DNA from 2 places in the Nocardiopsis sp. B62 genome. Region 1 is predicted to be linked to the other one. Evidence: riboswitches for the same ligand, from Rfam matches in the RefSeq annotation. Region 1 holds a riboswitch; the other holds the start of a gene.

The links. A riboswitch is a leader RNA that binds a small molecule or an ion and turns the genes downstream of it on or off. The one in region 1 is predicted to bind S-adenosylmethionine.
Region 2: it holds a riboswitch for S-adenosylmethionine, as region 1 does, so the genes downstream of both, KBX21_RS00795 (PotD/PotF family extracellular solute-binding protein) here and thrC (threonine synthase) in region 1, are expected to answer to the same signal.

What each region holds. Positions count from the first base shown of each region.
Region 1 is NZ_JAGPXK010000005.1:67,267-74,573, forward strand. It holds gene KBX21_RS07705 (S8 family serine peptidase) at 1-172, shown strand, start outside; gene KBX21_RS07710 (class I SAM-dependent methyltransferase) at 330-1,121, shown strand; gene KBX21_RS07715 (GrpB family protein) at 1,236-1,841, shown strand; gene KBX21_RS07720 (trehalose-6-phosphate synthase) at 2,063-3,502, opposite strand; SAM riboswitch class I at 3,773-3,913, shown strand; gene thrC (threonine synthase) at 3,927-5,186, shown strand; gene KBX21_RS07730 (ubiquitin-like small modifier protein 1) at 5,248-5,526, shown strand; gene groL (chaperonin GroEL) at 6,528-7,307, shown strand, end outside.
Region 2 is NZ_JAGPXK010000001.1:181,143-188,449, reverse strand. It holds gene KBX21_RS26400 (hydantoinase/oxoprolinase family protein) at 1-873, opposite strand, end outside; gene KBX21_RS00810 (ABC transporter permease) at 870-1,703, opposite strand; gene KBX21_RS00805 (ABC transporter permease) at 1,696-2,562, opposite strand; gene KBX21_RS00800 (ABC transporter ATP-binding protein) at 2,562-3,638, opposite strand; gene KBX21_RS00795 (PotD/PotF family extracellular solute-binding protein) at 3,635-4,732, opposite strand; SAM riboswitch class IV at 4,791-4,909, opposite strand; gene KBX21_RS00790 (thioesterase family protein) at 5,072-5,848, shown strand; gene KBX21_RS00785 (MFS transporter) at 6,037-7,266, opposite strand.

The DNA.
Region 1 (7,307 bases):
GCTGATCGTGATCGTGCTGGTGCTGTGGGTGCGCCGGACCAGCAAGGACCCCTACGGGGTGGCGGCCGAGCGGCAGGAGGAGGACCAGCGGCTCGCCGCAGAGCGGGCCGAGCAGGCCCGGGCCGAGGAGCGCCCCTCCCGGCGCAAGGGCGGCCGCCGCCGCAAGAAGTAGGCGCGGCGTCGAGTCGGCTGAGGTCACACGCCCCCTGGCGGGGCGAGCCGTGGCGGATCGGGCGAAAAGCCCGTGACGCCACGGCTTTTCGTTGGTTAGGGTCCTTGCGGCACCACACTTAGCTCGGCTCGGCGACACCTCGACGGTGGGAGACAGCATGGTTCGGATGCGGGACGGCAGCGCGGGCGACGCGGACTACGGGGTCATCGCCCGCACGTACACGGACCACCGGCAACCGGAACCGAGGATCGCCGAACTCCTCCACGCCGCCCTGGGAGACGCCCGGACGGTGCTCAACGTCGGTGCCGGGGCCGGGTCCTACGAACCCGCCGACCGCGACGTCACTCCCGTGGAGCCCTCGGCCAGCATGCGGGCCCGGCGCCCCGGGCACCTGCCCGCGGCGGTCGACGGCACCGCCGAGTCGCTGCCGTTCCCCGACGACTCCTTCGACGCCGCCATGACCACCTTCAGCGTCCACCAGTGGTCCGACCTCGCCAGGGGCCTGGCGGAGGTCCGGCGAGTGACCACGGGCCCCGTCGTGGTGCTGACCTGCGACCCCGCCCTGGTACGCGACTTCTGGCTGTACGACTACTGCCCGGAGGTCCTGGACACCGAGGCGCGCCGCTACCCGGAGCCGTCGGTTCTGGCCGAGGGGCTGGGCGGCACGACCACCGTCACCCGGGTGCCCATCCCGCTCGACTGCTCGGACGGCTTCAACGAGGCCTACTACGCGCGCCCCGAGGTGCTGCTCGACCCCGGGGCCCGGCAGGCCTGTTCGGCGTGGAGCTTCGTCGACGAGGCCGCGCACACCCGCTTCCACGAGCACCTCTCCCGCGACCTCCGCGACGGCACGTGGGACGCGCGCCACGGCCACCTGCGCGAACTCCCCGAGTGGGAGGGCTCGCTCGTCCTGGTGGTCTCCACCCCCGAGGGGCGCTCCAAGGCCTGACCGTCGCGTTCGGTCATGCCGATCCGACGGTCGGTAGTGTCACGTATGCGCGTGCATATGTAAGGCACGTCGAAAGCCTTGACGCGGGTACGCCGGACGGCAAGGCTTTGTGGAATGTCGCCTCTCGAAACGCCCTCTCTGCCCTCACGAGGAGACAGGCGGGTCGCCTCCGACCCCATGGCACGCAACCTGGTGAACGGTCGCGTGCGCCTCTCCGAACCCGACCCCAAGTGGCCCTACCTGTTCCGCCAGGAGGAATCCCGTATCCGGGGTGCACTCGGGGACCGCGTGCTGTCCCTGGACCATGTCGGCTCCACCTCGGTGCCCGGCCTCGCGGCCAAACCCTGCGTGGACCTGGTCATGGCCGTCGCCGACCCCTCCGACGAGGCCGCCTACCTGAACGACCTGGAGAAGGTGGGATACACCCTGGTCATCGCCGAACCCGACTGGTACGAACACCGGGTCCTCAAGGGCCCCAGCGTCAACCTCAACCTCCACGTGTTCGGCCAGGGGTGCGAGGAGATCGACCGCATGCGGCTCTTCCGCGACTACCTCATCGCGGACGCCGGGGCCCGGGAACGCTACACCGCGGTCAAGCGCGAACTCTCCGAGCGCACCTGGAAGCGCATCCAGGACTACGCCGACGCCAAGTCCGGCATCGTCACCGAACTCCTCGCCGAGGCCGAGGCCTGGAAGGCGGCCACCTCCCGGAACCACTGACCGGATACCGGTCGGGCGCCCGGTGACTTACCGGATGACCGGAGTCCGACCGAGAGCCAGCCGGTCGTGGACCGGAACGCGACCCCGCCGAAGGGCGTGTCCAGCACGGGACACGCCCTCGCGTTGTTCCTGGCGTCCTGTCGCTCCTGGTGTTCCGGCGCGTCCCGACGCCCGGCACCCGCCCGGCCCCGCCGAGGCCGAGCGGCCCACGTCGAACCCCGTCAGCCGTCCAGGGAACGCAGCTGGTCCTGGAACCAGCGGCGCGGCGGCAGTGCCACGGCGGCCTCGGCCAGCCGTCCCCGGCGCTCCTTGCGCTCCCCCTCGGGCATCGACAGCGCCCGGTGCAGCGCCTCGGCGGTCTCCACGGTGTCGTAGGGGTTGACCAGCAGGGCGTCCCCGCCCAGCTCGTCCGCCGCCCCCGCCTCACGCGAGAGCACCAGCACCGAATCCCGCTCCGAGAGCACCGGGCCCTCCTTCGCGACCAGGTTCATACCGTCCCGGATCGGGTTCACCAGCAGCACGTCGGCCATCTGGAACGAGGCCAGCGACCGCGGGTAGTCGTCGTTGACCTCCAGTACCAGCGGCGTCCACTCGGGGGTGGAGAACTCCTCGTTGATCTCCTTCGCGATCCGTAGCACGGAGTCCGTGTACTCCCGGTACTCCGGCACGTCGCCCCTGCTCGGGTAGGCGAAGGCCAGGTGGGTGACCCGGCCCCGCCACTCCGGGTGCGCCGTCAGCAGCTCCCGGTACGCCTCCAGACCGCGCACGATGTTCTTGGACAGCTCCGTGCGGTCCACCCGGACGATCAGCCGGGTGTCGCCCACGGCCTCACCCAGCGTCCGCCTGCGGTCCGCCACGGCGGGCTCCGACGCGCTCTCCCGCAGCCCCTCCTCGTCCGCGCCCAGGGCGTGCACGCCCACCTCGACGATCCGGCCCCCGTGCTCCACGGTGCGCCGTTCGAGGTCGACGTCGGCGCGCAGGATCTCGGCGCAGCAGCGCAGGAACGCGTCGGCCCAGCGCGGGCTCAGGAACCCCAGCCGGTCGGCGCCGAGCATCCCCTCCAGCAGCTCCCGGGCCACCTGGGTGGGCAGCATCCGGAAGTACTCGGGCGGGGCCCACGGAGTGTGCGAGAAGTGGGCGATCCGCAGGTCCGGTCGGCGGGCGCGCAGGATGCGCGGCACCAGCGCCAGGTGGTAGTCCTGCACGGCCACGCGCGCGTTCTCGGCGGCACCGCTGACCAGCGCCTCCGCGAAGGCGTTGTTGTAGGCGGCGTAGTCCTCCCACTGGCTGCGGAACTCCGAGCCGAAGGAGGGCTTGTTCGGGGTGTCGTACAGCATGTGCTGCACGAACCACAGGGTCGAGTTGGCCACCCCGGTGTAGGCGCCCGAGAAGGTCGTCTCAGGGATGTCCAACATGTGGACTCGCATGCCGTCGAGGTCGTGCGCGAGGTCCAGACGGGCCCCCGGCGCCTCGGTGGCGGCGCGGCGGTCGGCGTCCGACAGGGCCGCGCACACCCACAGTCCGTCGATCTCGGTGGCCACGGAGATCATCCCCGAGACCAGTCCTCCGCCGCCCCGACGGTGCTCAAGCGAGCCGTCGTCGGCGGTGGAGAAGGAGACCGGGCCCCTGTTGGAGGCTATGAGGATCTGAGCCTTGTCCACGTGGTCGTCCTCTCGACGAAGGATGCTCTGGGGATCACGCACTCCTCCTAGGTCTCGCCTAGGGACAGTCGCCCCAAACCCCCTCGCGGGCAACGGTGGACACCGTCACAGGGGAGCCGGTTCCGTACTCGGGTCGCGCCGCACGTGGACGGTGTCGTCTCAGCATTCGAGCCGCTTTGTGTAATCCGGATCACCCGGCGTGGAAAATCGGTCAGCACCTCAGTTACAGTGACGGTGCGTTCTCGGAGAAGAACCGCCACAACTTCATATTGCTCATCCAGAGGGGTGGAGGGACCGGCCCTGCGAAGCCCCGGCAACCATCTCGGCATGTGGAACCGCGATCAACGCGACCCGTCGAGGCAGGTGCCAACTCCGGCCTGGGGTCAAGGTGGCCACCAGGGAAGATGAGGGGAGACGCCTCGCCATGGCGATTGCCGCCGCTGAACCCACCTCCGTTCGCGCCTTCGGTCCCGGGACCGCGCTGTCCTGTCGGGAGTGCGGTGAGCGCTACGAACTCTCGCCGAGCTTCGCCTGCCAGTTCTGTTTCGGCCCCCTGGAGATCGCCTACGACTTCGGGCCCGTCACCCGCGAGCAGATCGAGAGCGGCCCCAAGAACATCTGGCGCTACCGCTCCCTCCTCCCGGTCCCCGACAACGTGGCCGACCTGCCCAACATGAACCCCGGCCTCACCCCCCTCGTCCGGGCCGACCGCCTCGCCGCCGAACTCGGCCTGCGCTCCCTGCACGTCAAGGACGACTCCGCCAACCCCACGCACTCCTTCAAGGACCGCGTGGTCGCGATCGCCGTCGAGGCCGCCCGCACCTTCGGGTTCACCACCCTCTCCTGCTCCTCCACCGGCAACCTCGCCGGTGCCGTGGGTGCCGCCGCCGCGCGTGCCGGATTCGACTCGTGCGTGTTCATCCCGGCCGGCCTGGAGGAGGGCAAGGTCGTGATGGCCGCCGTCTACGGCGGGAAGGTCGTGGCCATCGACGGCAACTACGACGACGTCAACCGCTTCTGCTCCGAGCTCATCGGCGACGAGGCGGGCGAGAGCTGGGGCTTCACCAACGTCAACCTGCGGCCGTACTACGCCGAGGGCTCCAAGACGCTGGCCTACGAGATCGCCGAGCAGCTCGGCTGGCGCCTGCCCGAGCAGATCGTCATTCCGATCGCCTCCGGATCGCAGCTCACCAAGATCGACAAGGGCTTCCAGGAACTGATCAGGGTCGGCCTCGTCGAGGACCGCCCCTACAAGGTGTTCGGCGCGCAGGCCACGGGCTGCTCGCCGGTCGCCCGCGCCTGGGCCGACGGGCACGACGTCATCCAGCCGGTCAAGCCGGACACCATCGCCAAGTCGCTGGCGATCGGCAACCCCGCAGACGGCCCGTACGTGCTGGACATCGCCAACCGCACCGGCGGGGCGATCGAACACGTGGGTGACGACGAGATCGTCGACGCCATCAAGCTGCTGGCCCGCACGGAGGGGATCTTCGCGGAGACGGCGGGCGGCGTGACCACCGGTGTCCTGCGCAAGCTGGTCCGCGAGGGCAGGCTCGACCCCGAGGCGGAGACGGTCATCGTCAACACCGGCGACGGGCTCAAGACCCTCAACGCCGTCGACTCGGGTGTCACCGCCACCATCAAGCCGTCCCTGGAGGCCTTCAAGGCCGAGGGCCTGGCCTGATCCGGGCCCGCCCCACGTTCACCACCCCGCGCAGCACCCACGTCCCAGGAGTACGAACACCATGAGCGTCAGCGTCCGCGTGCCCACCATCCTGCGCACCTACACCAACGACGCGTCCGAGGTGACCGCCGAGGGCGGCACCCTGGCAGAGGTCCTGGACCACCTGGAGGCCAACCACCCGGGCATCCTCGCCCGCGTGCTCGACGACGGCGGCAAGGTCCGCCGCTTCGTCAACGTCTACGTCGGCGACGAGGACGTCCGCTTCGAGAAGGGCCTACAGACCGAGGTCCGGGACGGCCAGCAGATCTCGATCATCCCCGCCGTCGCCGGGGGCTGCTGACGCACGGGCAGTGGCGAACCACGGGGCGGGCGCCGGTCGGTGCCCGCCCCGCCGCGTGCCCGGACCCTCGTAACCTGGGAGGGAGATTCTCCAGGGGACGAGGGTGGCGATGTCGGCGACGCGGTTGTTGGTGCGGAGAGAGAAGAGATGAATCACGTGGGTCCTTTGGGGTCTCTTGTCTTCGGTGTCCAACTTCTGAGAAGTTGGAAAAACAACCCCTTGCCGCTGGTAAGTTTCCTGTTCAAATAGTCTGCTCCCCGCGCACGCGGGGATGGACCCGACCAGCCCCCCAGGTACGCCCGCCGTCCACCCTGCTCCCCGCGCACGCGGGGATGGACCCGGGTCTCGGGTCAAACGCTCCCCGCGCACGCGGGGATGGACCCGGGTCTCGGGTCAAACTGGCGTACTCGGTGGCCTGCTCCCCGCGCACGCGGGGATGGACCCAGCATCATCCCCGACCTGGTCAACGGCGTGATCTGCTCCCCGCGTGCGCGGGGATGGACCCACCGCGTGGATGTTCTCCAACATGGCCCCGGCCTGCTCCCCGCGTGCGCGGGGATGGACCCAGGGTCACCCTGCGGCCGCGCCGGGAGGCCTGCTGCCCCCCGCGCACGCGGGGATGGGCCCGCTTGCGCGCCAACGTTCAACCAGATGGTGGGCGGGCCCTTGGTTACCGGGCTGGCGGGACCTGGCCACCCGGTTCCACCAGGGGTTCGTCCGTTGTTCGCCGAGCGCTCAAACCGCCCTGTGGAGGGAAGTCCGCGCTGTTCAGGGCTGTTTCCGAAGCTGGGGAAATCGTGACCACATCGTTTGCACTCTCCATGGCCGAGTGCTAAAAAAGGGAGTGGTTAGCACTCACCTATACCGAGTGCTAACCGGATCGAGGCTGCGAGATCGTGGTCCTCCGGCAGCAGGGTTGCCGGTGCGAACGCGGTCGTCCGTCGCGGGCGCACGCCTCGTCCCATCGCGTATCAGCCCGGTCACGGGAGGACAAGAACTCAATGGCAGCCAAACTGATCGCGTTCGACGAGGAGGCCCGTCGCGGCCTCGAGCGCGGCATGAACCAGCTCGCTGACGCCGTGAAGGTCACGCTCGGCCCGAAGGGTCGCAACGTCGTCCTGGAGAAGAAGTGGGGCGCCCCCACTATCACCAACGACGGTGTCTCCATCGCCAAGGAGATCGAGCTCGAGGACCCCTGGGAGAAGATCGGGGCCGAGCTGGTCAAGGAGGTCGCCAAGAAGACGGACGACGTCGCCGGTGACGGTACGACCACCGCCACCGTCCTGGCCCAGGCTCTCGTCCGCGAGGGTCTGCGCAACGTCGCCGCCGGCGCCAACCCGATCGGCCTCAAGCGCGGCATCGAGGCCGCCGTGGCCCGCATCAACGAGGAGCTCGGCAACCTCTCGAAGGACGTCGAGACCAAGGAGCAGATCGCCTCCACCGCCTCCATCTCCGCTGGTGACACCCAGATCGGTGAGACCATCGCCGAGGCGATGGACAAGGTCGGCAAGGAAGGCGTCATCACCGTCGAGGAGGGGCAGACCTTCGGGCTCGAGCTTGAGCTCGCCGAGGGCATGCGCTTCGACAAGGGCTACATCTCGCCCTACTTCGCCACCGACCTTGAGCGCATGGAGACGGTCCTCGAGGACCCCTACATCCTCATCGTCAACTCGAAGATCTCCAACAACAACGAGTTCCTGCCCGTTGTCGAGAAGGTCCTCCAGTCCGGCCGTCCGCTGATGGTCATCGCCGAGGACGTCGCCGACGGCGCCCTGCAGACC
Region 2 (7,307 bases), on a different contig from region 1:
CAGGCGGGCCGCCGCGGTCACCCCCGCCGCGGGGCCGGACAGCACCGTCTCGATGGGCCGCGCCCTGGCCGAGGCCAGGCTGAGCGAGCCGCCGTTGGAGGCGGTGATGAAGATCGGGGCGCGCACGTCCAGGTCGGCCAGGAGTTCCTCGAGCCGGTCGAAGTAACCGCTCATCAGGGGCTGGATGTAGGCGTTCATGCAGGCCACGAGTGTGCGTTCGTACTCGCGGACCTCGGGCCAGACCGCGGCGGAGGACACCAGCGGCACGTCGGGGGCCAGGGCGGCCAGGCGCGCGGTGAGGTCGGCCTCGTAGTCGGGCGCGGTGTGTCCGTGGAGCACCACCACCGCGGCGGCGTCGGCTCCGGTGGCGGAGAGTTCCTCGGCGGCGCGGGCGAGGTCGGCGTCGCCCGGGTCGCGCAGGACGCGCCCGTTCGCGTCCAGGCGGGCGTCCACCTCGATGACGCGTTCACGCGGGACGAGTGGTTCCTCCTTGGCGGCGTGCAGGTCGAAGGAGGACGGCATCCGGCTGCGACCGATCTCCAGGATGTCGCGGTGGCCCCGGGAGACGATCAGCGCGATGCGGGCCCCGCGCCGCTGGATGATGGCGTTGAGGCCGATGGTGGTCCCGTGCGCGATGTCCACGACGTCGGAGGGGGACAGCCCGGCGGCCGCGGTGGCCGCGCTCAGTCCGCGCGCCACCGCCAGGGCGGGGTCGGAGGGCGTGCTCGGCTCCTTGTGGTGGGCGGTGCCGCCGCCAGGGAGGGTCAGCACGACGTCGGTGAAGGTGCCGCCCACGTCGATGCCGACCCGGGGTCCCCGGGGTGGGTCGGTCCCCGCGCCGGTTCGGGTTCCGGTCGCCGCGTCGTCGTTCACACTGCCTCCGTGAGTCGGGTCATCCGGTCGACGACCACCATCACCGCGACGCTCGCGAGCATGAGCAGCGTGGAGACCGCGGCGACCGAGGGGTCGAGTTCAAACTTCACCGCCGAGAAGACGCGCACCGGGACGGTGGTGGTGTTGGCTCCCGAGATCAGGACCGACACCGCGACCTCCCCGAGCGAGGTGACCGCGGCGAACACCGCGCCGGCGAGGATTCCGGGGCGCAGGAGCGGCAGCGTCACGGTGAGGAAGACACGGACGGGTCCGGCCCCCAGGGTGGCGGCGGCGCGTTCCAGGGCGGGGTCCAGGCGTGCGGCGCTGATCATGATGGTGCGGACGGTGAAGGGGAGCGCGACCAGGGAGTGCGCCAGCCACAGCCCCGGAACGCTGTTGAGCAGTCCCAGCCCCTGGAAGTAGTAGAGGAGCCCCAGGGCGATGATGATCTCCGGGACCATGAGGGGCGCGAGCGCGGTGGCCTCCACGAGCCGCCGCCCGGGGAAGGTCCCGCGGGCGAGTCCGTAGGCGGCCAGCGTGCCCAGCACCGTGGTGGTCGCCACGACCATGAGCACCAGCAGTCCGCTGAGGCGGAACGAGACCGCCCAGTCCGGTGAGGACAGCACGGAGGCGTACCAGCGCAGGGACACGCCCTGCGGCGGGAACTGGAGTGAGGCGGTCGGGTTGAGCGAGCTGACGGCCAGCACGACCAGCGGGGCCGCCAGGAAGAACAGGATCAGTCCGACGGGCAGGCCGAGCGCGACCCGCCCCGCGATCCGGGCCGGGGAGCCGCGTCGGCGCGCGCGGGGCGCGGCGGTGGACTCAGCCATCGTGCCTCCTCTCCCAGAAGCGGAATCCGGCGCCCATGGCGGCGACGCACACCAGGGTCAGCGCCAACAGGGTCAGGCTGAGCGCGGCCGCGACGGGGTAGTCGTAGACGCTGGTGATCTGGCTGTAGACACGCAGTCCGGCCAGCGGCTGGTTGGCGCCGCCCACCAGGAGCGGGGTGATGTAGATGCCCATGGCCAGCGGGAAGACCACCATGCACGCGGCGGCCACGCCGGGCAGGCTCAGCGGCAGAGTGACCCGCGCGAAGGTTCGGGCGGCGCCCGCTCCCAGGCTCTGCGAGGCACGCCGCAGGTGGGGGTCGATACTGCCCAGGGCGGTGGTGAGCGGAATGATCGCGAAGGGCAGCAGCACGTGGGTCACCGAGACGACGACCGCCGTGTAGCTGGTGAGCAGGGGCAGCGGCTGGTCGGTGATCCCCGTTCCCACGAGGAGGCGGTTGACCGCGCCGTTGGCCGAGAGCAGCACCACCCAGCCGTAGCTGCGCACCACGACGCTGGTGAGCAGCGGAGAGAGGACGATGACGAACATCAGGGTGCGCGTCAACCCCGTGCGGGTCCGGGACAGGGCGTAGGCGACCGGGTAGCCGAGCACCAGGCACAGCGTGGTGACCAGGAACGAGGTCTGGAGGCTGCGCACGAGCGCCTGGGAGAAGAAGGTCTCGGTGAACACCCGCTCGTACTGGACGAGTGAGAACTCGGGGAGCGGGTTGCCGCTCCCGTCGACCGGATGCAGGCTCAACGACAGCACCCGTACCAGGGGCACCAGGAACACCAGGAGCAGGAACACCGCCACGGGCAGTACGAACCCCACACCGGACAGGCGTTCCCGGGTCGCCCTCATCAGGCGCCGCCCGTGTCGCGGAGCCGGATCACGCTCTCGGCGTCCCAGTGCGCGGTCACGCGCGCCCCCACGGCGGGGGGCTCGGTGTCGGTACGGGCTCCCAGGGACAGGGACTCCCCCACCCGCACCCGCGTCTCCCAGCCGTCGCCGAGGAAGGCCCGGTGGACCACCTCGCCGTAGGCGCCGCCGTGTCCGGCGGCCCCCAGGGGTCGCTCTCCCCCGGAGACACGGACGCGCTCCGGCCGAAGGGCCAGGGACACCTCGCCGGTGGGCGGCTCCGCCAGGCCGGTGCGGACCAGTGCCCCGTCGACGCGGACGCCCTCGGCCCCGCCGACGCCCTCGATGACGTTCGCGGCGCCCACGAACTCGGCCACGAAGCGGCTCACCGGGGCCGCGTAGACCTCCTGTGGTGTGCCCTCCTGCTCGACGCGCCCGCCGTTGAGGACCACGATGTGGTCCGACAGCGACATGGCCTCCTCCTGGTCGTGGGTCACGAACACCATGGTGATGCCGAGCCGCTGTTGGAGGGCCCGCAGGTCGACGCGCATCTCGCGGCGCAGCTGCGCGTCGAGGTTGGACAGCGGCTCGTCCAGAAGCAGGACGTCGGGCCGGGTGGCCAGTGCCCGGGCCACGGCCACCCGCTGCTGTTGACCGCCGGACAGCTGCCGGGGGCGGCGCCGCGCGAAGGCGGCCAGGCCCACCAGGTCCAGTGCCTCCGCCACGCGCCGGTCCCGCTCCGGACGCGGCGTACGGCGCGCCCGGAGACCGTAGGCGACGTTGTCGGCCACCGACATGTGCGGGAAGAGGGCGTAGTTCTGGAAGACCATGCCCAGGCCGCGGCGGTGCGGAGGCACCGCGGTGACGTCGCGGCCGTCGATCGTGATGGAGCCGCCGTCGGGCTCGACGAACCCGGCGAGGGCGTGCAGCAGGGTGGTCTTGCCGCAGCCGCTGGGCCCGAGGATGGACAGGAACCGGCCCCGGTGGAACGCCAACCGGTCGATGTCCAGGATCCGTGTCCCGCCGTAGGCCGTGGTGAGCGACTCGACGACGATGTGTTCGGCGTGGGGGTCGGTCACTGGAAGATCTCGTTCCATCGCTGCTGCCAGTCGTTGAGGTTGGGTGTGGCGGCGCCGTAGTCCACCCAGGTGAAGCCCTCGTAGACGTCGGTGCCGTAGCTGATGCGCTCGTCGAACTCGGCGGAGTGGTCGATGCCGGTGTTGCCGCCGCCGTAGAAGGTGCCCTCGGCGAACGGCTTCTGGTGTTCGGCGGAGGTCAGGTAGTCGAGGAACGCGTAGACGTTCTCGCGGTTCTGGGTGCCCTCGGCCACGTAGTAGGAGGTCAGGGCGCCCACAGCACCGGACTCGGGGTAGGTGAAGCCGATCGGCTGCCCCTCCTGCTCCATGGCGGTCGCGCGCCCGTCCCAGAACGGGACGATCCAGGCGTCGCCGTTCTGGAGCACGGTGCCGACGTTGCCGGCGTCGGAGGGGTAGGCGGACACGCAGTCCTGGAGCTCCTCCAGGCGTTCGAAGGCGCGGTCCACGGCCGCGGGGTCGGACAGGTCCCCGCCTTCGGAGGCCACCAGGCCGGAGAAGAACTGGAGGCCGATGTTGTAGGTCAGCGGGGGCAGGGCCACGTGGCCGCAGTACTGCTCGTCGAAGATGTCCTCCCAGTCCTGCGGGGGTTCCTCGACGAGGTCGGTGCGGTAGACCAGCCCGGCCGAGCCGGTGGTCAGGGGAGCCCCGTAGGAGGTACCGTCCACGGTGGACTGCTCCACCAGCACCGGGTCGAGTTCGGACCAGTGCGCCAGGGCGTCGGGGTCCAGGGGCTGGACGAGGTCGTTGGTGACGGCCTGGTGGAAGGTCTCCGAGGTGAGCGCGACCAGGTCGAAGGGGGGATTCTCGCCCCCGGCGGCACGCATCTGGGTGACCCACTCGCCGTCGGCGCCGGTGACCACGTTGACCTTGATCCCGGTCTCCTCCTCGAAGGGCTCGACGAAGGAGGAGGTGAAGAGTTCGCCCCAGGGACCGGCGAACGCGGTGACGGTGATCTCGCCGCCTCCGGAGCCGTCCTGGGCGGAGGTGTCGATCCCGCCGCAGGCGGTGGCACCGACAAGCAGCAGGGCGCCGCCCGCGGCGTGGAGAGGGAGTCCCAGTCCTCGGGGTACTCGCATCGTTCTTCCTTTCACCGTTTCGGGATCGAGGTACACGGCGGGGCGAGTGGAGGAGGGACTCCTGCGCTTGCCGTCGGAGCGCCGATGCTCCGAGGACCGTGTCCTCACCCGGGGCACCCCACCGCAGCGGAGGGTTGCCGTCCAGCCAGCCGGGGCTTGTCGCTGGAACTCATGACCAGCAGGAACGTACCACGAAAACCACTTTTCCTACCAAAAAGGTTACAAGCACCACTTTTCCCAGGGGCACCACTGGCCCCAATCCGCGGCCTCCGGTAGCGGAACGGTTCGAACGGTGGTGGATGATGCTGGAGGCACGAAACCGTCGTACAGGAGAGCACTTTGGGCCAGAACGCGTACTTCGTCCGGGCCGGCACCGACCGATACCTGCCCACCGAACACGTCAGTGGCGCCTGGAACACGGCCGAACAGCACTTCAGCCCCCTGGGCGGGCTGATCGCCCACGTGATCGAGTCCCACTCCGCCGGGAGGGGACTGCTGCTCTCGCGGATCTCCTTCGACATCCTGGGCCGACTCCCGATGGTCGAGTGCCGCGTTGAGGTGGAGACCCTCCGCCCCGGGCGCACCATCGAACTGGTGGAGGCCCGCGTCTTCGCCGAGGACCGTATGGTGGTGCGGGCCCGGGCCTGGCTCCTGGCCCCGGGAGACACCAGCGAGGTCGCGGGCGGCGCCGCCGGTCCGCTGCCGGCCCCGGAGGGACTCAAGCAGCGCCAGATGAGCTCGCTCTGGCCTGGTGGCTACATCGCCTCGCTGGACGTGCGACCCGTCGGCGAACCCGGGCGAGGCCGTGGCACGGCCTGGCTCACGACCGGAGTGGAGCTGGTCCAAGGCGAACAGGCCGGTCCGGTGGCCTCCTACGTCGCCTTGGTGGACACCGCCAACGGCGTCGCCGTGCGACAGGCGCCGACGGAGTGGATGTTCCCGAACGTGGACCTGACCGTGCACCTGCACCGCCGACCGGAGGGCCCCTGGGTGGGGCTGGACACCCGGGTGGTGTTCGGGCCCGAGGGTCTGGGGCTGACCAGCACGGTGCTGCACGACCGGCTCGGCGAGGTCGGGACCGCCGAGCAGTGCCTCACGGTGCGCCCGCTGAGCTGAGGGAGCCCGTGTCGGCGAGCGCCTGTCGGCCGTCCGGGTGGCTAGGTGCAGGGCATGGCTCGACCACGCGGACTGGCCGGTTGGGAGATCGGCGAGCACATCCGTGAGTCGTTCATCCTGGTACCGGTGTCGGGCATGGTGCTCTTCGCCCACCGGACGCGTTCGGACGTCCGGGCCGTGCGGGGCACTCAGACGGGGTCGGGGGTGGACAGGCGGCGCAGGCGCAGGCCGATCAGCCCCGCGAGGGCGGTGAGGGTCAGGGCCAGCGTCACGGTGCCGTTCCAACCGACCGCGTCGTAGACCACTCCGCCGAGCCAGCCGAAAAGGCTGGCGCCCAGGTAGTAGGCGAGGGTGTAGACGGCCGCCGCCTGAGCACGCCCCGCGACCGCGTGCGAGCCCACCCAGGCGGAGGCCGTCGCGTGGGCGCAGAAGAACGCGAAGGTCAGCACGAGCAGAGCCACCAGCAGCAGGAGCACCGAGGTGGTGAAGAGCCCGCCCAGGCCGAGCAGGAGCATCAGGGTGGCCGTGGTCAGGACCCCGTACCTGCCCCAGCGCTGGGTGGCCGAGCCCGCCATGCCCGAGCCGAGCATCCCGGCCGTGTAGGACAGGAAGAGCAGGGACGCGACCGCCTGGGACAGGCCGAAGGGCTGGTCCGTGAGGCGGAAGCCGAGGACGTTGTACACGGCCATGAACGCGCCCATGAGCAGGAGCGCCTGGGCGTACATGGGGATCAGTCCCCGCGTGGTCAGGGCCGCCTTGAGGCGTCCCCCCAAGCGGTCGCCGGTGCCTGTGGGACGGGCGCGCGGACCGGACTGTCCGCGCGGCAGGACCAGGACGAACACCAGGAGGGCTGCCAGGCCGAGGAGGGTGTTCGCGGCGATCCCCCACTGCCAGCCGCCGTGTTCGGCGGCGAACCCGGCGAGCAGGCGGCCGCCCATACCGCCGAGCGGATTCCCTGCGATGTACAGGCCGGTGGCCCTCGGTGCGTCGCGCGGGTGGATCTCTTCGGCGAGGTAGGCCACGGCTGCCGCGGAGACCCCGCCGAGGGCGGCGCCCTGGAGGGTGCGCAGGAGCAGCAGCATCCAGATGTCGGTGGAGAAGGGCACGATGGCGCCCAGGATGGTGGCCAGCAGCAGGGAGAGCACGATGACGCGGGCGCGGCCGACGCGGTCGGCGACGCCGCTCCAGATCAGGGTGAACCCGGCCAGGCCTCCGGTGGACAACGAGACGGCGAGGGCGGTCTGCCCGGCGGAGGTGCCGAAGCCGTCGGCGATGGCGGGCAGGATCGGTTGGACCGACCACAGTTGGGCGAAGGTCGCCACGGCGGCCGCCACGAGGGCGATGACCGTGCGCCGGTAGGCGGCCGTGCCCGCGCGGGGGCGCGGGTCGAGGTTCGTGGGGGAACTGGTCACGGTCATGCTTCAACGCTAGGAAGGCCGCTTTCATACGTCCAATGCAT